2 regions of the Micromonospora sp. 067-2 genome follow, and region 2 is predicted to be linked to the other one. Evidence: riboswitches for the same ligand, from Rfam matches in the RefSeq annotation. Region 2 holds a riboswitch; the other holds the start of a gene.
The links. Region 2 has a riboswitch for thiamine pyrophosphate ahead of ACLJN9_RS12335 (ECF transporter S component). Riboswitches for the same ligand answer to the same signal wherever they lie in the genome.
Positions count from the first base shown of each region.

Region 1 (11,580 bases), on a different contig from region 2:
CGAGCTGATCGCCGCCGAGGTGCTCCCGCAACTGGACGGAGAACGATGAGCGAGCTCGGCCCGGTGGGTCAGGAGATCGTGTACGAGAACGACCGGGTCCGGGTCTGGCACATCAGGCTCGAACCGGGCGAGCTACAGCCCCTGCACCGGCACGACCACCCCTATCTGGTGGTGGCCATCGAGGGCGCGAAGAACGTCGTGCAGACGATCGACGGCACCCGGATCGACGCCGACGAGCCCACCGGCGGAGTGGTCTACCGCGACCCGGGAGCCGTACACATGCTCACCAATGTCGGAGAGACGACTTACCTGGCTCGGCTGGTCGAACTCAAGTAGACCCGCCGACGGCGGTCCGCCACGCCGCGCGGCGCGCCGGTGGCGGTCCGGTGTCGCGGGTGCGTAACGTGCCGGACATGGCCTTTCGGACCTGGGGCAGACTGCTGCTCACGGCGCTCGGGGTGAGCGTGCTGGCCGGAGCCGGCCAGCTCGGCGTCGCGTACGGTTTCGGCATCGTCCGGCTCACCGGCGCGTTCACCGGTACGACCGTCAACCAGTGGCCGGCCCAACTCGTCTGGGTGGGCTGGTTCGCCGCGAACGCCGCGGTCGTCGGCGCCGTCCTGACCGGACGCCTGGCCCGCCGGGACGGGCTGCCCGGCAGCACCGGTCGGCAGTTGGCCGTCGCCGCTGCCGCCGCGCTCGGTGCCACCGCCGTCGCGCCGCTCTGCATGCAGCCCGCCCGAGCCGCTGAGTTGATCTCCGTCGACCCGGTCTGGGCGGTCGGCATCTGCGCCGTGCTCGGTGCGGTGATCGGGGCCGGCGCCGCCATCGCCGTCCTGCTCCGGCCCGAGCTGGGCTGGAACGTCGCAGCCCTGGCCGGCATCGTGTGGGCGGTGGCACTGATCTCCGTCCTGCCGTCGCTCGGCGCCGCCGGTGCGCTGCCCACCGTCCGGCTCGGCGTGCTCGAGCCGGGTTGGCTGGACGACGGCGCGGCACAGCGGCTGGGGCTGGTCCTGCTGCCCATCGCGGCCCTGCTCGCCGGTGCGGCGACGGCCGCGCTGGCCCGCTCGCGGGGTCAGGTGCCGCTGGTCAGCGGCGCCACCGGAGTGGCCGGTCCGGTGCTGGTGGCGTTCGCCTATCTGACCGCCGGTCCGGGCGACGCCGTGGACCGCTACCAGACCACCCCCTACTACGGCGCGCTGATCGCCGTCCTCGCCGGTGCGCTCGGCGCGACCGCCGCCGCCCTGTCACGCTGGCCGGCACGTCCCCGCACCGCCGACACGCAGGCGATCGCGCCCACCACCATCCTGCGCTCGCTGCCCGCCGGCCCGGCACTGCCCGGAGCCGAGTCGGCGCCCGCGTCCGACGACCGGGAGCACACCGAGCCCACCATGTCCGGCCGCACCGGCGCGGGACTGGCCCCGAGCGGCGACACCGGCACCGTCCGTACCGTCCCGGCGCACTGGGACTGGCCGGCGGCCACGGCGAGCGGTCAGTACGGTCCGGCCCCGGTCGAGCGGACCGGTCCGGAGGGCACCACCGATGTCCGACCGGCCGATCTCCTCCGCCACCGCACCGGTGCCCTGCTCGACCCGGCCCGCAGCGACGCCGTGGACGAGCCGAACACGGACCGGGTGTCGCTCGGCGAGTCGGTTCAGGACGATCCGGCCGAGGGGCGGTCGCCCCGCCGCGCCGGTGGTCGCACCCCGACCGCTCCCGCCGCCTGGCTGACGGCGCCGACCGGCCAGTTCGCCGCCGGGCGACCCGAGGACACACCGAGCCGGGACGCAGACGCGCGCACCTCCCCCGCCGTCGAGTCCGACTCGGTGGTCGCCGCCAGCGCGGACACCGACCGGGGTCGGGATGCCGCCCCGGCGGGCACCGAGCCCGTGCCGGGCACCAGTGCCGCCACCAGCCCGAGCGAGCTGGCCCCGGTGGCCACCGCCGCGGCGGACCGAACCAGCGCCACCACCGAGGCCGCCGGCCAGACGGGCGACGACGACGGCACGGCGAGCACGGCGGCGACGGCCAGCAGCGGTACGGACCGGCCGACCAGCGCGACCACGAGCAGCACGAAGTCGACCACCGCGACCACGAGCAGCACGGCGTCGACCAGCGCGACCAACAGCAGCACGGGCACGACCAGCGCGGACTCCACCAGCACGGGCACGACCGACGCGCTGGCACCCAAGCCGCGCCGGCCGCGCAAGCCGAAGTCCACCCCGGCGGCCACGACCTCGGACGTGGCCGCCGCAACGGCGTCGACCGACGCGGGAGCAGCCGACGACGTGACCGGCACCGACGTCGGCGACGTCAACGGCACCTCGTCGGACGGCACACCCGATCCGACCGTCGAGGCGCCACGCTCTCCCGCGCCACGCGTCGCCCGGCCCGCACCCAGCGGCTCGGCCAGGAGCGCCGCCACCACCGCTCCCGCGACCGGCGCCCCCGCAACCGCCACCCCCAGCCCCGCGACCGCCACCGGCCCCGCCACCCCCACCGCCGGCCCCGCCGCCGCTGCCACCCCCGCCACCGGCCCTGCGGCCGCTGCCACCAACCCCGCCCCCGCAACCGCCACCACTGGTTCCGCGACCTCCGCCACCAGCCCCGCGGCCGCCGCGACCAGCCCCGCGGCCGCCGCGACCGGCGCCGCCGCTGCGGCACCCGCTGCCCCACCGACCGCCCGCGGCAGCAGGAAGGCCACCCGGCAGGACCGGAGTAGCGACGGCGCCGGGTCCGACACGGCCAGCGTCGTTGCCCGGCCTGGCAAGGGGACTCGGGGCACCGCGTCCGATCAGAGCACGACCGCGGCGATCCCGGCCGCCGCCGTCGGACCCGTCGAGGCCCCCGCGTCGGCGGGCAGGGCCGACCCGGCGGTGGCCTCGACGCCGACCGGAACGGCCGACCAGGCCGCCGGTTCCGCAGTCGCCAGGACGGCCGACACCGAACGGGCCACCGACACCGACATGTCCTCGGCCGGCGGCGGTTCCGTCGTCCCGCTGTTCGGGCCGGCTGCCGGCAACCCGGAGGTAGACCGGTGGACGCCTGCCCCGCCGGCCTGGCCGAACACCCCGGCGCGGAAGGCACCGCAGGTCAATGACTCCGGGTCCAGCACACCGGACGCCCCTGTCGGCCCGGAGGATCCGACGGAGTGGACGCCCCGGCCCCGGCACCGGGCGCCGCTGCCGGATCTGAGCAGGGTCAGCAGCTGGGACGCCTTCACGACCGCCCGTACGGCCGGTTCGGCAGACCGGCAGGACAGCTCGGCGGCCGACTCCCTGTCGGCCTCCCCCGGCTCGACCGAGGCCATCGACTCTGCGACTCCCGCCGACTGGGCGAACCCGACCGGCACCTCCACTCCGGCCGATCCGCACGGGACGTCGGAGGGCCAAGCCGCCGACCCCCGGCAGCGGTCAGCAGGCACGTCGGACCGGACCGCCGCCGGCTGGCGGCGGCCAGCGGGCACGCCGGAGCGGCGCCTCGGGGCTGCTTCTTCCGACCCCGTCCTCCCGGCGGCACCGGCAAACCCGACCCCAGCGTTCCCGGTGGTGCCGGAGCGGGCCGGCGCGCCTTCGGCGGCCGACAACGACGCCGTGGGCCCGGCGAGCGCCGACGTCCGACCGGCCGCGCGGACGGAGAACGCGGAGCAGCCCTCCCGGCGGGGACGGCTCGGCGGCCTGTTCCGCCGTAACCGGACCCGCGCGGAGGAGGAGAGCCGGGCCGCCTCGGATACGCCGGAGCCGCTGCCGGCGAAGGACGAGGAGTTCGTCGACTGGGTCGCCGGCCTGAGCAAGCCGATCACCGAGAACGACCCGGAGCAGGAGAACGAGCGCCGCTCGCTGCGCTCGACCGGTCGGCACCACCGCGACTGACCACCCCGGACGCCACGGCGCCGGCCCGCCGTCCATCGACCGGGCCGGCACCGGGCGGGTGCTCAGGCCAGCGGCAGGTAGACCTGGCCGCCGCCGGAGACGAACTCCTCAGACTTGTCCCTCATGCCCCGGGCCGCATACTCCTTGAGCTCCTGGGTGATCTTCATGGAGCAGAACTTCGGGCCGCACATCGAGCAGAAGTGCGCCGTCTTCGCCGGCTCCGCGGGCAGCGTCGCGTCGTGGTACGAGCGCGCGGTCTCCGGGTCGAGTGAGAGGTTGAACTGGTCCTCCCAACGGAACTCGAACCGTGCCTTCGACAGCGCGTCGTCCCAGTCCTGCGCGCCGGGGTGGCCCTTGGCCAGGTCCGCCGCGTGCGCCGCGATCTTGTACGCGATGACGCCCGCCTTCACGTCGTCCCGGTCCGGCAGGCCCAGGTGCTCCTTCGGGGTGACGTAGCAGAGCATCGCCGTGCCGAACATGCCGATCATCGCGGCGCCGATCGCCGAGGTGATGTGGTCGTACGCCGGCGCGATGTCGGTGGTCAGCGGGCCGAGCGTGTAGAACGGCGCCTCGTGGCACCACTCCTGCTGGAGGTCCACGTTCTCCTTGATCTTGTGCATCGGCACGTGGCCCGGGCCCTCGATCATCACCTGGACGTCGTGCTCCCAGGCGATCGTGGTCAGCTCGCCGAGGGTGCGCAGCTCCGCGAACTGGGCCTCGTCGTTGGCATCGGCGATCGAGCCGGGCCGCAGCCCGTCGCCGAGGGAGAACGTCACGTCGTAGCGGGCCAGCAGCGCGCACAGCTCGGCGAAGTTGGTGTAGAGGAAGTTCTCCTCGTGGTGTGCCAGGCACCACGCCGCCATGATCGAGCCACCTCGGGACACGATCCCGGTCACCCGGTCCACAGCCAGCGGCACGTACGGCAGCAGCACCCCGGCGTGCACGGTCATGTAGTCCACGCCCTGCTCGGCCTGCTCGATCACGGTGTCCCGGAAGACGTCCCAGCTCAGTTTGACCGGGTCGCCGCCGACCTTCTCGAGCGCCTGGTAGATCGGCACCGTCCCGATCGGCACCGGCGAGTTCCGCACGATCGCCTCCCGGGTCTCGTGGATCCGCCTGCCGGTGGACAGGTCCATCACGGTGTCCGCGCCCCAGCGGGTGGCCCAGGTCAACTTCTCCACCTCCTCGGCGACCGACGAGCTGACCGCCGAGGTGCCGATGTTGGCGTTCACCTTGACCAGGAACGCCTTGCCGATGATGGCGGGCTCGCACTCGGGGTGGTTCACGTTGAGCGGCAGCACCGCCCGACCGGCGGCGATCTCGGCCCGGACGAGTTCCGGGTCGACGTTCTCCCGGATCGCCACGAACTCCATCTCGGGCGTCACCACACCGGCCCGCGCGTAGGCGAGCTGTGTCGGACGGCGCTCGGCCAGCCCTGCCAACGGCGTACCCGCACCCCGCACCGGCGCGACGTCACCCCGTTCGGCGATCCACCGTCCGCGCAGTGGCGGCAGCCCCACCTCGGGGTCGGATCCGGGACCGGACGTGTCGTACAGCCGTACCGGCGGATGGTCGCCGGTGAGCGCCACCTCTGCGAAGGGCACCCGGACATCCGGGCGTGACCCCTCGACGTACACCTTGCCTCGTGCCTGCATGACAGCCTCCCTGGTGATCAAGCGGACCAGCCGAAGTGGTCCAGTGGCCCGCGCCCCGCGCCCAGCTCCCAACTCCGCGCGCCGGTCAGCGCACGGAGCACGTACTCCTTGGCGGCCCCGACCGCCACCGGCACCGGATCGCCCAGGGCGAGCCGCACGGCGATCGCCGCGGAGAACGAGCACCCGGTGCCGTGGGTGTGCCGCGTGTCCACCCGCGGTGCGCGCAACAGGGTGGTGACGCCGCCGCCGTGCAGGACGTCGACCGCCTCTCCGGAGTCCAGGTCGCCGCCGGTGACCACCACGTGCTCCGGGCCGCCGGCCGCGAGGGCCTCGGCGGCGGCGACCATCCCCGCCAGGTCGTCCACCGGGCGTCCGGTGATGGCCGCGGCCTCCGCGCAGTTCGGCGTCGCCACCCTGGCGTACGGAAGCAGCCGCTCGACCGCGCCGACCACGCCGAGCCGGTGCCCGCTGGTGGCGACGAGCACCGGGTCGACGACGAGCTGGGGCAGCCGGCCGTCCCGCGCGGCCTCGGCCACGGCGTCGGCGACGGCGGGGGTGCCGAGCATTCCCGTCTTGACCGCGCGGACCGTGAAGTCGGCGAGCACGCTGTCCAGCTGTTCGACGACCGTGCGCGGGGGCAGCGGCAGGACGGCGTCGACGCCCCGGGTGTTCTGCGCGGTGACGGCGGTGAGGACGCTGGTGCCGTACGCGCCGAGCGCCGCGAAGACCTTCAGGTCGGCCTGGATGCCCGCGCCACCGCCCGAATCGGAGCCGGCAATGGTGAGCACGGTGTTCGGTGTCACGTCTCCCCCTCGGTGGTCGCGATGTGGAAGGCCCTGGTCAACGTCGCTGCTGTCTCGATCGGGTTCTCGGCCCGCATGAGCGCGCCCAGCACTGCCACTCCGGTGGCTCCGGCCTCGACGCAGGCGGTCACGTGTTCCGGTGTCTCGATGCCGCCCAGCGCGAGGGTCGGCACGGTGCTGACCTCGATCAGCCTGTGCAGCCCGTTCGGTCCGAGGGGTGGGCCGTAGCCGGGCTTGGTCCTCGTGGGGTAGACCGGGGAGAGGGTGGCGTAGTGCTCGGTGGTGAGGCGGTGCAACTCCGTCTGGTCGTGACAGGAGCGGCCGACCAGCGGGTGGGTCGGCGGCGGGTACGGGCCAGCGGCGGCCAGGTGGACGGCCGCGCCGTCGAGCGGGTCGGGGCCCGCCACGATCAGCGTCCCGCCGACGTCGGCGAGGATCCCGCGCAGGTCGGCGGCGAGGGCGACACGCTCGGCGCGGGGCAGGTCCTTCTCCCGCAGCACCACCCATCGCACTCCCCCGGCCACAGCCGCCGCGACGACCCGGTCGAGCGGCCCTCGCGCCACCTGCCGATCCGTCAACAGGACGACTCCCCACGGCACGGACCCCGTCGTCTCCAGCTCCGTCTCCGCCTCGGGATCCGCGGAGATCGTGGAGGGAAACAGCCCCTCTGCGGGCTGTTCGCCCCCACGATCTGCCGGAGCGCGGGCCGGTGCCCCGGGCAACGCCGCCGAGGACGTCACAGGTCGGGCCTTCCGTCGTCGGAGGTGGACGGGAGGGCGTGGAAGCGGCGGGTGATCCGGCCCGCGCCGTACGCCAGACGGCCGGCTTCGACGGCGTACCGCATCGCCGTGGCCATCGCCACCGGGTCGGCGGCCCGGGTGACCGCGCTGGCCAGCAACACCGCGTCGCACCCCAGCTCCATGGCCAGCGCCGCGTCGGACGCGGTGCCGATGCCTGCGTCGAGGATGACCGGCACGTCCACGCCCTGCCGGATCAGCCGGATGTGGTGCGGGTTGCCGATGCCGAGTCCCGAGCCGATCGGCGCGCCGGCCGGCATCACGGCGGCGCAGCCCACGTCCGCAAGCCGACGGGCGAGCACGGGGTCGTCACTGGTGTACGGCAGCACGGTGAAACCGTCGGCGACCAGTTCCTCGGCGGCGCGGAGCAGCTCCACCCCGTCGGGCAGCAGCGTCCGCTCGTCGCCGATCACCTCCAACTTGATCCAGTCGGTGTCGAACGCGTCCCTGGCCAGCCGGGCCACCTTCACCGCCTCGGCCGCGGTGTGGCAGCCGGCGGTGTTCGGCAGCAGGCGTACGCCACACCGGTCGAGCAGCTCGAGCAGCCCACCGGCGGAGCCCGGGGCGGTGTCGACCCGACGCAGCGCCAGGGTCACCAGCTCGGTGCCGGACGCCCGGATCGCCTTCTCCAGCACGTGCAGGTTCGCGGCACCGCCGGTGCCGAGGATCAGCCGCGAGGTGAACGTCTCACCGCCCAGGTGCAACGGCACCCCGCTCACCCGCCCTGGGCGGCGGTGAGCACCTCGACCCGGTCACCGTCGCGCAGCAGCGCGGCCGGCCAGCCGGTTCTGGGCACCACCTCGCCGTTGACCGCGACCGCCACCCCGCGCTGCTGAGGGGCGATGTCGCGGACCAGGTCGGCCACCGACGCGCCACCCGGGACAGTGCGCCCGGCTCCGTTCACCGTCAGCTCCATCGGTCCTCCTCCGTCGTCCGTCCAGGCCCGTCCACCCCGGCCGAGCCCGCACCGCCGAATCGTTCGGGGCCGAAGGGGGCGAGCAGCGGGTCGGGCACGCCTGTGGTCACCAGGTTGGCGATCAGGTCGGCGGTGACCGGGGTGAGCACGATGCCGTGCCGGTGGTGACCCGTGGCGGCCAGCACGTCCGGTCGGCCGGGCAGCGGCCCGAGGATGGGCGCGTTGTCGGGGGTGCCCGGGCGCAGGCCGGCAACCGCCTCCACCAGGTCGTACTCGGCCAGCTCGGGAAGCAGGTCGACCCCGGCCCGGAGCAGGCGCAGGACCGCGCCGGCGGTGACCGTGGTGTCGGACCGTTCCTCGACCGTCGCGCCGAGCACCACCTCCCCGTCAGACCGGGGCACCAGATAGACGGACTCGCCGTCGGCGTACCCCCGGATCACGTGCCGGAAGCCCGGCGCGACGCCGCCGGGCGCGCGCAGCCGGAGGATCTGGCCCTTCACGGGCCGCACCGGCAGACCGGTGAGGACCGCGGCGCCGCAGCCGGCGGCGACCACGGTGACCCGGGCGTCGACCTCGCCCAGATGCCGGACCGGCTGCGGCACGAGCACCGCGCCGGCCCGCCGGGCGGCCGTGCGCAGCGCCGGCACCAGCAGGCGGGGGTCGACCTGGTGGTCGGTGGGGGCGAGCGCCCCACCGCGCACCCGGGGGGCGAGCGCCGGCTCGCGGTCGCGCAGCTCGGTGGGGCGCAGCGGGGTCACCGGCAGCCCCAGACCCTGTTGGTACGCCCAGAGTCGGCGCGCCTCGGCCAGGTCGTCGCCGGTCAGCCCGACCATCAGGGTGCCCTCGGTCCGGTAGCCGAGCTCGGCGCCGGTCGCCTCGGTCAACTCCGCGGCGAACGCCGGCCAGCGGGCGGCGGACGCCAGCAGCAACCCGGTGAGCTGCCGTTCACCGAAGTACGCCTCGGCGACCGGGGAGAGCATGCCGGCGGCCACTGCCGAAGCGCCGGAGCCGGAGGCCGGATCGTGCACGACCACTCGCAGCCCGCGGGCGGCGCAGCGCCAGGCGACCGCGAGCCCGATCGGCCCCGCACCCACCACCGCCACATCCGGCCGGGCCCCTTCGTCGGATGGCGTCGACGCGGACCGGCCGGTCAGCACGTCAGCGCCCTCAGCAGTTCCGCGGTGACCCGGGCCGGGTCGGCGGCGGCGGAGACGGCGCCGACGACCGCCACTCCGTACGCGCCGGCGTCGCGCAGCGCCGGTACCCGGGCGGCGGTCACCCCGCCGATCGCGATGACCGGCACGTCGACGGCACCGCTGACGGCGCGTACCCCCGCCGGACCGATCGGGTCGGGTAGCCCGACCTTGGTGCTGGTGGCGTGGCACGGCCCGACGCCCAGGTAGCTGGCTCCGGCGGCGACCGCCTCGACCGCCGTCCCCGGCGCGCGGGCGGTGGCTCCCAGCACGCCGGTGGGGCCGAGCACCCGGCGGGCGGCGGCGACGGGCAGGTCGTCGGCGCCGACGTGCCCGCCGGCCGCGCCCACCGCCAACGCCACGTGCAGCCGGTCGTTGACCAGGCAGCTCGCCCCGTACGGCGTGCAGAGCGCCAGCACCCGGCGAGCCAGGTCGTACGCCTCGAGATCGGTGGCGGAGTCCTCGACCCGGACCTGCACCACCAGGTCCGCGCCGGCCGCCGTGAGGGCGGCCCGCACCACGCTGAGCGGATCCCGCCCGGGTCGGGTGTCGGTGATCAGATGCAGTCGTCCAAGGGACGGCACGGCAACTCTCCTCCCTGCGCCGGCATTACCCGGATCAGGTTCAACGGTCGGGGGCTTCAGCCCCCCTCTCAGCCCGGTACACCGGGCTCCCGTGGGTTACTTGCGTGCCACCGTACGACGCTTTCCCGGATCCGCCAAGGGCGGGGACACCGTTTTTCCGACGAACGTCCGAACTCGACAGCCGGGGCAGCGGGTGACCATGCCATCACGCGATGCTGTCCTGATGCCGTCCCGGCCCGGATCCCACGACAGGTGGGCCTCTTGCCCTTCCTCGGCAGCCGAGGCGCTCAGTGAGTCGCCGATGGAGACCCGCCTGCGGCTACTACTGCTCGACGCGGGACTGCCCCCGCCGACGGCGCAGCACGACGTGGAACGCCAGGCGCGTCCAACCGCGCCCGTGACAGCCGCCCTGTTCCACCCGACACGCCGCCACCGCACCCGCCGCCCCCCGGCGGCCGCCGCGCGAACCGCGACGCCGGCAGCATCGCGCCACGCGTGGAACACCACGGCTGTCATGACCCCGTCCGGACGTACCTGTTGTTCCACCCGTCACCGCGCCACGCCACCCGCGCCGGCACGAGCCGGGCGGGGTGGCGGGTCAGAGGATGGCGCGTAGTGCGGCCAGGTCGTCGTCGGTGGGCTCCCAGGTGCCGGCTGCGGCGTTGGCGTGCACCTGCTCGGGCGTGGTGGCGCCGGCGATCACCGAGGTCACCGCCGGTTGGGCGGCCAGCCCGCCGATCGCCACCTGGAGCACGCTCAGCCCCCGCTCGGCCGCGTACGCCTCGATCGCCTCGATGGTGTCCCAGTCGGCCGCGGCGAGCCGTTCCGCGTACCGGCCACCGCCGGAGAGCCGGCTGCCGGCGGGCGGCTGCCCGTCACGCTTGTACTTGCCGGTGAGCAGGCCGTTGGCGAGCGGGAAGAACGGCAGCATGCCGAGCCCGAACCGCTCGCAGGCCGGGATCACCTCGGTCTCGACGGACCGCTCCAGCAACGAGTAGTGGTTCTGCGCGGAGATGAAGCGGGCCCGACCGTTGGACGAGGCGACCCAGTCCGCGTCGGCGATCTGCCAGCCGGCGAAGTTGGAGTTGCCCAGGTAGCGCACCTTGCCGTCGCGGACCAGGTCGTCCAGGGCGGCGAGCGTCTCGTCGATCGGGGTGCCCGGGTCGGGCTCGTGCATCTGGTAGAGGTCGATGTGGTCGGTGCCGAGCCGGCGCAGCGACGCCTCGACCGCGCGGGCGATGTAGCGCCGCGAGCCCCGGGCACCGAAGTCCGGACCGTTTGCCCCGTTCATGTCCATGCCGAACTTGGTGGCCACCACCACGTCGTCCCGGCGGCCCTTGAGCGCCTGCCCGAGCAGTTCCTCGGAACCGCCCTGCGGCTCGCCGTAGATGTCGGCGGTGTCGAACAGGGTGATCCCGGCGTCCAGGGCGGCGTCCACCACCGCGCGGGTGCCGTCGACGTCGAGCTTGCGGCCGAAGTTGTTGCAGCCGATGCCGACCACGGACACCACGAGCCCGGAGTCGCCCAGCCGGCGATAGGTCATCTCAGTCACGAGATCCACCCTATGCCGGCCGGACGCACCAGGACCCCGGACCGGTGCGGGGTCAGCCCACGTCCCAGACCGGCTCCGGGGTCTCCACCACCTCGCTGTCCCCTCCGAACAGCACGAACCGGTCGAAGGTGCGGGTGAACCACCGGTCGTGGGTGACGGCGATCACCGTGCCCTCGAACGCGTTCAGGCCCGTCTCCAACGCCTCGGCGCT
Region 1 covers NZ_JAJPWB010000015.1:9,693-21,272, forward strand. Annotated here, with positions in the region: gene ACLJN9_RS29740 (LLM class F420-dependent oxidoreductase) at 1-49, shown strand, start outside; gene ACLJN9_RS29745 (cupin) at 46-336, shown strand; gene ACLJN9_RS29750 (hypothetical protein) at 414-3,869, shown strand; gene thiC (phosphomethylpyrimidine synthase ThiC) at 3,932-5,524, opposite strand; gene thiD (bifunctional hydroxymethylpyrimidine kinase/phosphomethylpyrimidine kinase) at 5,542-6,327, opposite strand; gene ACLJN9_RS29765 (thiamine phosphate synthase) at 6,324-6,926, opposite strand; gene ACLJN9_RS29770 (thiazole synthase) at 7,064-7,843, opposite strand; gene thiS (sulfur carrier protein ThiS) at 7,840-8,040, opposite strand; gene thiO (glycine oxidase ThiO) at 8,031-9,197, opposite strand; gene thiE (thiamine phosphate synthase) at 9,191-9,817, opposite strand; TPP riboswitch at 9,812-9,920, opposite strand; gene ACLJN9_RS29790 (aldo/keto reductase) at 10,416-11,378, opposite strand; gene ACLJN9_RS29795 (ABC-F family ATP-binding cassette domain-containing protein) at 11,422-11,580, opposite strand, start outside.
Region 1: another riboswitch for thiamine pyrophosphate. It lies ahead of thiE (thiamine phosphate synthase); the one in region 2 lies ahead of ACLJN9_RS12335 (ECF transporter S component).

Region 2 (11,580 bases):
AGCCGGTAACCGGCCGGTGGCGTTCAGCCCTGCGCCAGGCGTTCCTCCACATGCGCCACCTTCGCGGTGAGCGCGTCGGTCACTCCCTGCCGGACGTCGGCCTTGAGCACCACGCTCACCCGGGGCGCCTGCGCGGCCACCACGTCGACCGCCCGCTTGACGACCGCCATCACCTCGTCCCACTCGCCCTCGATGGTGGTGAACATCGCGTCGGTGCGGTTGGGCAGGCCGGAGTCGCGCACCACCCGCACCGCCTCGGCAACCAGGTCACCGACGGACTCACCGACACCGAGCGGGGTTACCGAGAACGCGATCAGCATGGCGTCGATGGTGCCAGCAAATCGGCTGCGCCGGCGTAGGCCGACCCGATAGCGTGCGGGCATGCGTAACTGACGCCCCTCTCCGAGCCGACCCGCCGCCCCGCGTCGCGGTCCGTGCGCTCCCGGGCGTCCGCATCACCGACCCGCCGTTTCGGCGGCGCTGGCCGTGCCCGACCCGGTGAGCAGTCCCTTCCCCATTCGACCGTCGCGCCGCGGTGGTCAACAGCCGATCCGACCGACCGCCGGAGCGCGGGACCGGCCGTGACGGTCGGCACCGAAGGAGGCCCGGATGCCCGCCAGGCGCACACCGAAGAAGTCCTGTACCCCCGCACCGCCGCCGCCCGGCACGCAGCCGGCGGCCGGCCGCGACGCTCCGCCGCCAACCCGCCCCGCACCTGCCCTCGCGGTCGAGCCGGCGCTGTCGGATGAACCGGCGCTGTCGGATGAACCGGCGCTGTCGGGTGAGCCGGCGCTGTCGGGTGAGCCGGCGCTGCCGGCGGTGCTGCATCGACCGGCGCTGCCGGCGGTGCTGACCCAACCGGCTCTGCCGGCGGTGCTGACCCAACCGGCTCTGCCGGCGGTGCTGCGTCAACCGGCTCTGCCGGCGGTGCTGACCCAGCCGGCGTTGCCGGTGGCGACGAACCAGGGGGCGTTGCCGGTGGCGGCGTCGGGTGAGTTGGTGCCGCTGGTCGACGTGCCGGCAGCGGTCGACGCGCCGACGGTGGCGGACCTGCCGAAGGCGGCCGGGCCACCGAAGGCACCGAAGGCCGGGCCCCCACCGGGCAGCGGAGGCCGCTCAGCCGGTGGCCGTGGTCAACAAGCTGGCCAAGGCCGCCGCTACGCCTTCCGCCGCAGCTGACCAACCCGCCTCACCCGCGCCGCGCGCCGTGCTGCCCGCCGCGCCGCCCCGGCGTCGTGGGGCGATGATCAGCAACAACACGGATATGGCTGCCTCACCGCTCAGCGAGGCAGCAATATCCCTGTTGTTGTGCGGATCATGGCGCAGGGGCGGCGTGAGGGGGTGACTCAGCTGATCAGCGGGCGGAAGGTGCCGAGGAGGACGCTTGTCGCCAGGGCGCCGGCGGCCAGCAGCGCGGCGCCGGCGATCAGCAGGGTGTCGGCGCGGGTGAATCGTTGGCGGCGGGCCACGGTCCGCGGCGTGCCCGCGTCGAAGCCCCGCGCGTCCATTGCCACCGCCAGTCGGGTGCCCCGGCGGATCGCGCCGACCAGCAGCGCGAACGCCGTGGAGGTGAACAGCCGCAGCTTCGCCACCGGGTTGCGCCCGGCGTCGACCCCGCGCGCACGGCGGGCCATGCTGATCATCTGCCACTCCTGGCCGAGCAGCGGGACCAGCCGGAACGCCGCCAACGCGCCAATCGCGAACCGGGCCGGTGCCTTCGCGTTCTGGACCAGCGCGTCGGCCAGGTCGGTGGGGTCGGTGGTGGCGAAGACGATCACGCCGGGCAGGGCCACCGCGAGCACCCGGAGCACCAGGCCGAGCGCGGTGAGCAGCACCCCGGTGGTCACCAGCACCGGTCCCGCGTCCAGGAGCACCCGGCCGGACCGGTCGGCCGCGAAGAGCACCAGAGTGACCAGGATTCCGGCGGCGCTGGCCAGCAGTGGCCAGGCCCGCCGGGCCAGCACCCGGTAGCGAATGCCGAACAGCGGCAGCACGGCGAGCTCCACCGCGATGGCGATGGCCGGCGCCACCGGGTCCAGGGTGGCCAGCAGCGTGAACGAGAACAGCAGCGCGGCGGCGAGCTTCGCCACCGGGTTGCGGCGGGCCAACGGCGCACCGGGCGCGGCGACCGGCTCGATGCTGATCACCGTTGACCATCCCGGTCGGTAGGCGACAGCGTGACGGTGCGGTCGGCGAGCGCCGCCACGAAATCCGCGTCGTGGGTGACCGTGACGACGCCGTGTCCGGCGTCGCGCAGGTCGGCGAAGAGGTCGACCAGCTCCCGCCAGGTGCGCCGGTCCTGGCCGAAGGTGGGTTCGTCGCAGATCAACAGACGGGGCGCGGTGGCCAGGGCCGTCGCCACGCTCAGCCGCCGCGCCTCGCCACCCGAGAGGGTGTACGGGTTGGCGGCGGCGAGCGGGGCCAGCCGTAGCCGGTCCAGCAACCCGGTCACGGTCTGCGTGACGGCGGTCTCGGGTTGGCCGGTCCGGCGCGGGCCGAGCGCCAACTCGTCGAAGACGGTGCTGGTGACGAACTGGTGCTCCGGGTCCTGGAAGACCGAACCGATGCGGCGGGCGAGCGCGGGTGCCCGCCACCGGTGCGGGGGAGTGTGATGATCTGACCCGGCCAGCTCGGCGGACGCGGTGACCCGCCCGGCCAGCGGCCGCAGCAGGCCGCCGAGCAGCAGTGCCAGGGTCGACTTGCCAGCGCCGTTGGGCCCGCGTACCGCGAGTGCCTCTCCGGCGCGTACCCCCAGGTCGGTGGGGCCCAGCCGGGGCGGCAGGCCGAGCCGGTCGGCGGTGAGCAACAGGTCGCCGGCTGCGGCGGTCGCGGGCCGGGGGGCGATGGAGTGACCCGGCACCCAGACGCCCTCGGCGGCGAGGGCGGCACCGTGCCTGGCGAAGACCGCCTGCGGCGGGCCGTCCGCGCGGACCCCGCCGCCGGGCTCCAGGACGACGACGCGGTCGACCAGCGGCAGTGCCTCGGCTACCCGGTGTTCGACGAGGATGAGCGTGGTGTCGGTGTCCAGCGCGCCGGCCACCGCTCGGCGGACCAGATCGGCGCCGGCCGGGTCCAGGTTGGCGGTCGGCTCGTCGAGCAGCAGCAGGCCGGGGCGCAGCGCCAGCGCGCCGGCCAGCGCGAGACGTTGCTGCTCCCCGCCGGAGAGCGCGGCGGTGCTCCGGTCCCGGGAGTACGGAAAACCGACCCGACGTAGCGCCTCGTCCACCCGGGGCCAGATCTCGCCGGCCGGTACCCCCCGGTTCTCCAGCCCGAACGCGACGTCGTCACCGCAGCGGGCCATCACCAGCTGGGTCTCCGGGTCCTGGAAGACGATGCCGACCCGTTCCCGCCCCTTGCGCGGGTCGAGCCCGTCGATCTCGACGGTGCCCTCCTGCTCGCCGGAGTCCTCGGGCAGCAGCCCGGCCACGGCACTGAGCAGGGTGCTCTTGCCGGCGCCGGAGGGCCCGAGCAGCAGCAACCGCTCGCCGGCCTCGACCCGCAGGTCGACCCCGCGCACCGCCCAGCGTTTCCGCCCGGCGTGCCGCCACCCGAACCCCCGCAGCGATACCCCGCTCACCCCACACCCCCAGCCGTCCGTCCCCTGCCCTGCCCCGTTCCCTGCCCCGGCCCCGCCGATCGATCATGAGGTTGGCGGGGGTTCCAGAGATCCATTCCACCGCCAACCTCATGATCAACGAGGGTGGGCGCGGCGCGGCGCGGGTCAGATGGGGGCGCGGTCGCGGGCTACCGGGAAGCGGTCCAGGACGCCGGTGTTGGCCAGGGCGCGGGTGAGCAGCCAGCCGCCGACGCCGGCGATGACCGTGGCGCTGACGACGGTCAGCAGCGCGTACGGGATCCGGTAGTCGCCGAGCGCGTAGTCGGCGTTCCAGACGAAGAAGTCGAACAGGGCGGCGCTCACGCCGGTCAGCGCACCGGCCAGCACCGCGGTCGGCAGCCGGAACGAGCGGTACCGGAAGGCGGCGAAGGCCAGCTCGGCGCCGATACCCTGCACGATGCCCTGCGGGATCACCGTGCCGGCCCACTGGCTACCCAGCAGCGCGGAGAGGACCGCGGCCACCGTCTCGCAGTAGAGCGCTGCGCCGGGCTTGCGGATGACGAGGCCGCCGAGCACGGCCGGCATCAGCCAGACGCCGTAGAGCAGGGTCTGCGCCGGCGGGAAGAAGGCGAACGCCCCCTCGGTGGCGCTCCAGACCAGGCCCCAGGCCCAGAAGATGACGCCGAAGGCGACGGCGATCACCGAGGCGACCACGATGTCGACGGTACGCCAGCGATTGGTGTCGCTGTGATTCATGTCGATGCTCCCAGTTCAGGAAAGAGAACCAGGAGAAGACGCACGCCGCGCGTCCGGTGGCACCGGACCCACGGCGCGGCTGGAGGTCGACCGAACTCCCTGCGCTGGCATTACCCAGATCAGGTTCGAGGGTCTGCGGGCGTGCCCGCACTCTCAGCGCTGTGCGCTCCCCTGTCGGATATGAAGTTGTCTCGCTGACGCTAGCACCGACGAGGGGTGCCGGCCCAGCAGGGCGACCGTCACCTCCGCGTACGGCCCGACCTCCGCGCGGCTGGGTAGGCTCACGATCATGCGGATCGACGCGCGAGGTCTCACGTTCGAGGTGCACACCGGTGGTCCGTCGGGCGGCGCGCCCGTCCTGCTGCTGCACGGCTTCCCCCAACACTCCGGCGAGTGGGACGAGGTCGCCCCGGTGCTGCACGCCGCCGGGCTGCGCACGTACGCGCTGGACCAGCGGGGCTACTCGCCGGGCGCCCGAACGGCGGCGGTCGCCGACTACCGGATACCCGAGCTGGTCGCCGACGTGGTGGCCGTACTCGACGCACTGGGTTTGGACGCCGTCCACCTGGTCGGCCACGACTGGGGCGCCATCGTGGCCTGGGCGGTGGCCGCCCGGCACCCCGAGCGGGTCCGTACGCTGACGGCGGTGTCCGTGCCCCATCCGGCGGCCATGGCGCACGCTCTGGCCACCGACGGCCAGCAGAAGGCCCGCTCGTCGTACATCGCGCTGTTCCGCAAACCGGACAAGGCGGAAAAGGTGCTGCTGGCGTTGAACGCGACCGCGCTGCGCAAACTGCTCGGCGGGGTGGGCGACGCGTCGCGGGTGAACCGTTACGCCGACCCGATGCGCGAGCCGGGAGCCCTCACCGCCGCACTGAACTGGTACCGGGCGATGTCCCGCGCCGACCTGGCCGGCGTCGGCCCGGTCGCCGTACCCACCACGTACGTGTGGAGCGACCGCGACATCGCCATCGGCCGAACCGCCGCCGAGGCGTGCGCCGCGAACGTCACCGGGGATTACCGCCTCATCGAGCTGCGCGGGGTGAGTCACTGGATCCCGGACGCCGCGCCAGGCCCGCTGGCCGAGGCGATCCTGGCCCGGGTCGCCGGCTCGGCCTGAGCCGCGTCGGGCAGGGAGGGGCCACCGTGACGACGGACGCCAGCGCGCCGGGCACCCGGCGGGCGCTCGCCGCACAGCTGCGACTGCTGGGCGTACGCCCCGGCGGGACGCTGCTGGTGCACGCGGCGTTGCGTCCGCTGGGCTTCGTGTGCGGCGGGCCGCAGGCGGTGGCGCTCGCGCTGCGGGACGCTGTCGGGCCGGACGGCACGATCGTGGTGCCCACCCACACGCCGGACAACAGCGACCCCGCCCAGTGGCGCAACCCGCCGGTGCCGGTGGACTGGTGGCCGCTGATCCGTGCCGAGATGCCGGGCTTCGACCCGGCGGTCACACCGAGTCGGTACATGGGTGTGCTCGCCGAGACGGTCCGCTGCTGGCCCGGAGCGCTGCGCAGCTCGCATCCGCAGGTGTCGTTCGCCGCGCTCGGGCCGGCAGCCGAGCAGGTGGTGGCCGGCCACGCCCGGGTCGACATGCTCGGTGAGGGCTCGCCACTGGCCCGGCTCTACGAGCTGGACGCCGACGTGCTGCTGCTCGGTGTGGGCCACGGCGTGAACACGTCCCTGCACCTGGCCGAGTACCGCCGGTCGGCTCCGCCCCGGGAGCAGGTGGGCGCTGCGGTGCGCACCGCCGACGGCGGCCGCGAGTGGGTGTGGTGGCAGGAGGTACGGCTCGACGAGACCGACTTCGGCGTGTTGGGCCTGGACCTGGAGGCCACCGGGGCGGTCCGTGTCGGACCGGTCGGCGCAGGGACGGGCAGGTTGATGCGCCAGCGGGCCGCGGTCGACTTCGCCGTGCAGTGGCTGGCCCGCAGCCGGACGACGGAGGACACATGACGGTGAGCGCCGAGGACTACCTGGCCGTGGTGACCGCGACGATCGGCCGGGTGGCGGCCAGCCAGCGGGCGGCGGTGGGGCGGGCCGCCGACCTGGTCGCCGACGCCGTCCTTGCCGACGGCGTGGTGCACGCGTTCGGTACCGGGCACTCGGAGGCCCTCGCCATGGAGATCGCCGGCCGGGCCGGTGGCCTGGTGCCGACCAACCGGATCGCCCTGCGCGACCTGGTGCTGCTCGGTGGGGAGCCGGCCGACCGGCTCGGTCCTCTGCTGGAGCGGGACCCGGCGGTGGCGCACCGGCTCTACGAACTGGCCCCGGTCCGGCCCGCCGACGTGTTCGTGCTCGCCTCGAACTCCGGGGTCAACGGCGCGATGGTGGAGTTCGCCACGCTGGTCAAGGAACGCGGCCACGGGCTGGTGGCGATCACCTCCGCACAGCACTCCGGCGCGATGACCTCCCGGCACCCGTCCGGGCGCAAGCTCGCCGACCTCGCCGACGTGGTGCTCGACAACGGCGCTCCATACGGCGACGCGACGCTGCCGTTGCCCGGTGGAGGCGCCGTCGGTGCGGTCTCCTCGATCACCGCGGCGCTGCTGGCCCAGCAGGTCACCGTGGAGGTGGTGGCCCGGCTGCTGGCGGCGGGGGAGCGGCCGCCGGTCTACCTGTCGGCGAACATCCCGGACGGCGACGCGCACAACACGGCGCTGGAGGCCCGGTACGCGGGCCGCCTCCGGCGCGGCTCCTGACACCAACCCCGCCATTTACGGGTGAACGGCGGGCGACCTGGCGGTGTCCGGGAGGTGTCGTGAACCTGTTTCACGCTCGGCCGGGTGGGGCATTGGCGTTGCTGCCGGCGGTCAGGATCCGCCGGCAGTACCGTCTGACCGGAGGTAGCACGTGTCGAAGGAGACCGAGAAGCAGCGTTGGCAGCGCAACTTCGCCGACCTGTTGCAGGAGTTGCGGGTCGCCCAGACCGGCGTGCAGATCCTCTTCGCCTTCCTGCTCACCCTGCCGTTCAGCAACGGCTTCACCCGGACCACCGAGTTTCAGCGGGATGTCTACATCGTCGCGCTGCTCGCCGCGGCCGCCGCCACCGCATTGATCATCTCGCCGGTGGCGTTCCACCGGGCGCTGTTTCGGCAGGGGCGCAAGCCGGAGCTGGTGCGGTTCGCCCACCGGATGGCCACCGGTGGCCTCGCCTTCATGCTGATCGCCATGGTCAGCGCGGTGCTGCTGATCACCGACTTCGTGCTGGACCGGCCGATCGCCTTCGTGCTCAGCGCGCTGACCGGCCTCTGGTTCCTCACGTTCTGGATGATCCTGCCGTTCGCCAGGCGCAACTGGGGTGAGGACGACATCGACGACGAGGACGACGACCCGGACGTGACCACTGGCCGCTGATCGGGGCGGGTGGGCAGAAGCCGATCTTCACGCAGCGCTACCCCTGGGTAACAACCGGGGGTAGCGTGGCGTTGAGGGCGTATGCCGACGCAGCCGCACCGAGGTTCGAGGGGGCAGTCGTGACCACGACGCAGGACGGCCGACCAGCACCGGACGGCCCCGATTCCGGGACCACCCCTCACACGGCCGGTGCCGCGGCGCCATTGCCGGCGGAGGCCGGGCAGGTCACCGAGAAGGAGGCCCGGCAGGTCGCCGAGGCCGCCCGCGAGTCCACCTGGGACCGGCCCAGCTTCGGCAAGGAGTTGTTCCTCGGCCGGTTCCGGCTCGACCTGATCGACCCGTGGCCCCAACCCGATCCGGACGACGTGGCCCGCGCCGACGAGTTCCTCGGGCGGTTCCGTGCCTTCCTCACCTCCGAGGTGGACGGCGCGGCCATCGAACGCGACGCGTCCATTCCGGACTCGGTGTTCCAGGGGCTGGCCGACCTCGGCGCGTTCGGCATGAAGATCGACCGGAAGTACGGCGGGCTCGGGCTGAGCAACCTGCACTACTGCCGCGCACTGATGCTGGCCGGCTCGGTCAGCCCGGCCATCGGCGCGCTGCTCTCGGCACACCAGTCGATCGGGGTGCCGCAGCCGCTGAAGATGTTCGGCACCGCCGAGCAGAAGCAGCGCTTCCTGCCCCGGCTCGCCGCCGGTGAGGTCTCCGCGTTCCTGCTCACCGAGCCGGATGTCGGCTCCGACCCGGCCCGGCTGGGGACCATCGCCGAGCCGACCGAGGACGGCACCGGTTACCGGCTCAACGGCGTGAAGCTCTGGGCAACCAACGGCATCGTGGCCACCCTGCTGGTGGTGATGGCCCGGGTGCCGGCCGCCGAGGGACGGCGCGGCGGCATCACGGCGTTCGTGGTGGAGGGCGACAGCGCGGGCATCACCGTCGAGCGGCGCAACGAGTTCATCGGCCTGCGCGGCCTGGAGAACAGCCTCACCCGGTTCCACGACGTGTTCGTGCCCGCCGAGAACGTCATCGGCGGTGAGGGCAAGGGGCTCAAGATCGCTCTGACCACGCTAAACACCGGCCGGCTCTCGCTGCCGGCGATGTGCGTGGGCGCCGGTAAGTGGGCGCTGAACGTGGCCCGCGGTTGGGCCGCCGACCGGGTGCAGTGGGGCCGGCCGGTCGGTGAGCACGAGGCGGTCGCCCAGAAGCTGTCCTTCATCGCCGCCACCACGTACGGCATGGAGACCATGCTCGACCTGTGCTGCCTGGTCGCCGACGACGACCGCAACGACATCCGGATCGAGGCGGCGCTGGTCAAGCTGTACGCCAGCGAGATGGCCTGGAAGATCGCCGACGAGCTGATCCAGATCCGGGGTGGGCGCGGCTACGAGACGGCCGACTCGTTGGCCGCCCGCGGCGAACGCCCCGCCGCCGTCGAGCAGATGCTGCGCGACCTGCGGATCAACCGGATCTTCGAGGGCTCCACCGAGATCATGCATCTGCTGATCGCCCGGGAGGCGGTCGACGCCCACCTGTCGGTCGCCGGCGACATCATCGACCCGGAGGCGGGGCTCGGCCGCAAGGCCCGCGCCGGCGCCCGCGCCGGTGCGTTCTACGCGAAGTGGCTACCCACCCTGGCCGTCGGTCGAGGTCAGAGCCCTTCGGCGTACGCCGAGTACGGGCCGCTGGCAGTACACCTGCGGCAGGTGGAGCGGTCGTCACGCAAGCTGGCCCGGTCGACGTTCTACGCGATGTCCCGCTGGCAGGGAAAGATGGAGCGCAAACAGGCGTTCCTCGGCCGTGTGGTGGACATCGGCGCCGAGTTGTTCGCGATGTCGGCGGTGTGCGTCCGGGCCACCGCCGAACGGGCCAGCCGTCCGGAGAACATCGAGCTGGCCGACCTGTTCTGCCGGCAGGCCCGGGTGCGGGTGGACGCGCTCTTCGGCGCACTCTGGGACAACACCGACTCGGTCGACACCGCCGCCGCGAAACGGATCCTCGCCGGCCGCTACGCCGGCCTGGAGGAGGGCGTCATCACCCCGTCCGACGAGCTGCCCTGGGTCGCCCCCTGGTCGCCCGGCCCGTCCACCGCCGAGGACGTCCGGCGCCGCATCCCGCCGAGGCGGTAGGCCGCGCCCCGAGCAGGCCGCACCCGGAAGATCGCGCTCGATCCTGGAAGTAGTGCCCTCCGTCAGTGCGCGATGCCGCTACAACCAGGATCGAGCGCGATCACGGGTGCGCGACGCCGCTACAACCAGGATCGAGCGCGATCACGGGTGCGCGATGCCGCCACAACCAGGATCGAGCGCGATCACGGGCGGGGCGCGGCGCAGGTCAGCGCGCGACCGCCCAGGCCAGGATGCCGGCCAGGATCAGGCCGTTGAGCACCGCCAGGCCCAGATAGGCCGCAGGCGGGATCTTCCTTCCCCGGCGGACGAAGGAGACCAGGACCGCGGCGTAGCCGAGTAGCAGGACCGCGATGACGATCAGGAAGTAGAACACCCGAAGACCTTAGCGGCCCCGGCCGCGCAGGCCGAGTTGGCGCAGCTCCAGTGCGGCCAGGGCGTCGACCGTGTCGTCGTCGCCGCGCCGCCACGCCTCGGCCACGTCGGGCGCGATCCGGGTGAGCCGGCCCAGCGGCTGGGTGGCCAGCGCGCGCAGGGCGAGCAGGTCCCGGCCGGCCGGCCCGGCGGCCAGCTTCGCGGCGGATCCGGCCCGACGCATCCAGCGCAGCCGCAGCGGTAGCCAGCCGAACAGCACCAGGCCGAGCGGGAAGATCAGCACCGCGATGGTGAGGGCGAGGGCGAGCTGGTCGACCAGGTGCTGCTGGTCTCGGCCGGCGTCGGCGAGCCCTCGGGCGGCGTCGGCGGCCCGCTGGAAGGGCGCGGTCAGGTCGTCGCCGACCAGAGGCACCCGGCGGACCTTGCCACCGGCGTCGGCCAGGTTGTCGGCGAGGCCACTGCCGGCACCCTCCAACTTCTGCCCGGGTACGGCGAGTTTCTGCACGAGGTCGTGCAGCCACAGCGCGCCGCGGATCGCGACGTACACCCAGGCGACGACGAGCAGGTCGGTGATCAACTGACGGGCGGCGGTCGGAAACCGATCGGCGTAGATCTTCACGCCGGACAGCGTGCCACGAACGGCCCGGATGTTGCTGCCTGCTGGCCGACCAGCGGCCCGGACGCGACCGGCGGCGTGGTCAGCGGGCGCAGGCCGGGCAGGTGCCGAAGATCTCCAACGTGTGGCTGACATCGGCGTAGCCGTGCTGCGCGGCGACCCGCTCGGCCCAACTCTCCACCGCCGGCCCCGCCACCTCGACGGTGCTCCCGCAGGCCCGGCAGACCAGGTGGTGGTGGTGCCCATCGCTGCACCGGCGGTAGAGGTGCTCGCCACCCGGTGGGCGCATCACGTCGATCTCACCGGTGTCGGCCAACCCCTGGAGGGTGCGGTAGACCGTCGTCAGGCCGACCCGCTCGCCGCGCTGGCGGAGCATCGCGTGCAGCTCCTGTGCGCTGTGGAAGCCTTCCATCTCGGCCAGCAGGGCGCTCACCGCCGACCGCTGCCGGGTGTTGCGCACCGCGGTGCCACTCTCGCTCATGATCCCTCCCCGGCGTGGCTGACCGCGTCCGCCACGATGTGCGCCACGTGCTCGTCGACCAGGCTGTACGCGATCTCCCGACCTCGGCGGGAGCCCCGCACCACGCCCGCACCGCGCAGCACGCGCAGGTGCTGGGAGACCAGCGGTTGGGCGGCGCCGAGCTTCTCCACCAGCTCGTGCACGCACCGCTCGCCGTCGGCCAGCTCGCTGACGATGGCCAGCCGGATGGGCGCCGACAGGGCGCGCAGCAACTCGCCGGCCCCGTCGAACCCCTCATAGCCCGTTGCGCTGGTCACCCTGCAACGATAACCAATACCGC
Region 2 covers NZ_JAJPWB010000004.1:545,503-557,082, reverse strand. Annotated here, with positions in the region: gene ACLJN9_RS12355 (MTH1187 family thiamine-binding protein) at 24-320, opposite strand; gene ACLJN9_RS12350 (hypothetical protein) at 610-1,179, shown strand; gene ACLJN9_RS12345 (energy-coupling factor transporter transmembrane component T family protein) at 1,347-2,147, opposite strand; gene ACLJN9_RS12340 (ABC transporter ATP-binding protein) at 2,144-3,577, opposite strand; gene ACLJN9_RS12335 (ECF transporter S component) at 3,722-4,312, opposite strand; TPP riboswitch at 4,391-4,495, opposite strand; gene ACLJN9_RS12330 (alpha/beta fold hydrolase) at 4,602-5,432, shown strand; gene ACLJN9_RS12325 (aminoglycoside N(3)-acetyltransferase) at 5,459-6,265, shown strand; gene ACLJN9_RS12320 (sugar isomerase domain-containing protein) at 6,262-7,011, shown strand; gene ACLJN9_RS12315 (DUF6328 family protein) at 7,163-7,666, shown strand; gene ACLJN9_RS12310 (acyl-CoA dehydrogenase family protein) at 7,786-9,792, shown strand; gene ACLJN9_RS12305 (hypothetical protein) at 9,998-10,165, opposite strand; gene ACLJN9_RS12300 (hypothetical protein) at 10,175-10,783, opposite strand; gene ACLJN9_RS12295 (Fur family transcriptional regulator) at 10,863-11,261, opposite strand; gene ACLJN9_RS12290 (ArsR/SmtB family transcription factor) at 11,258-11,557, opposite strand.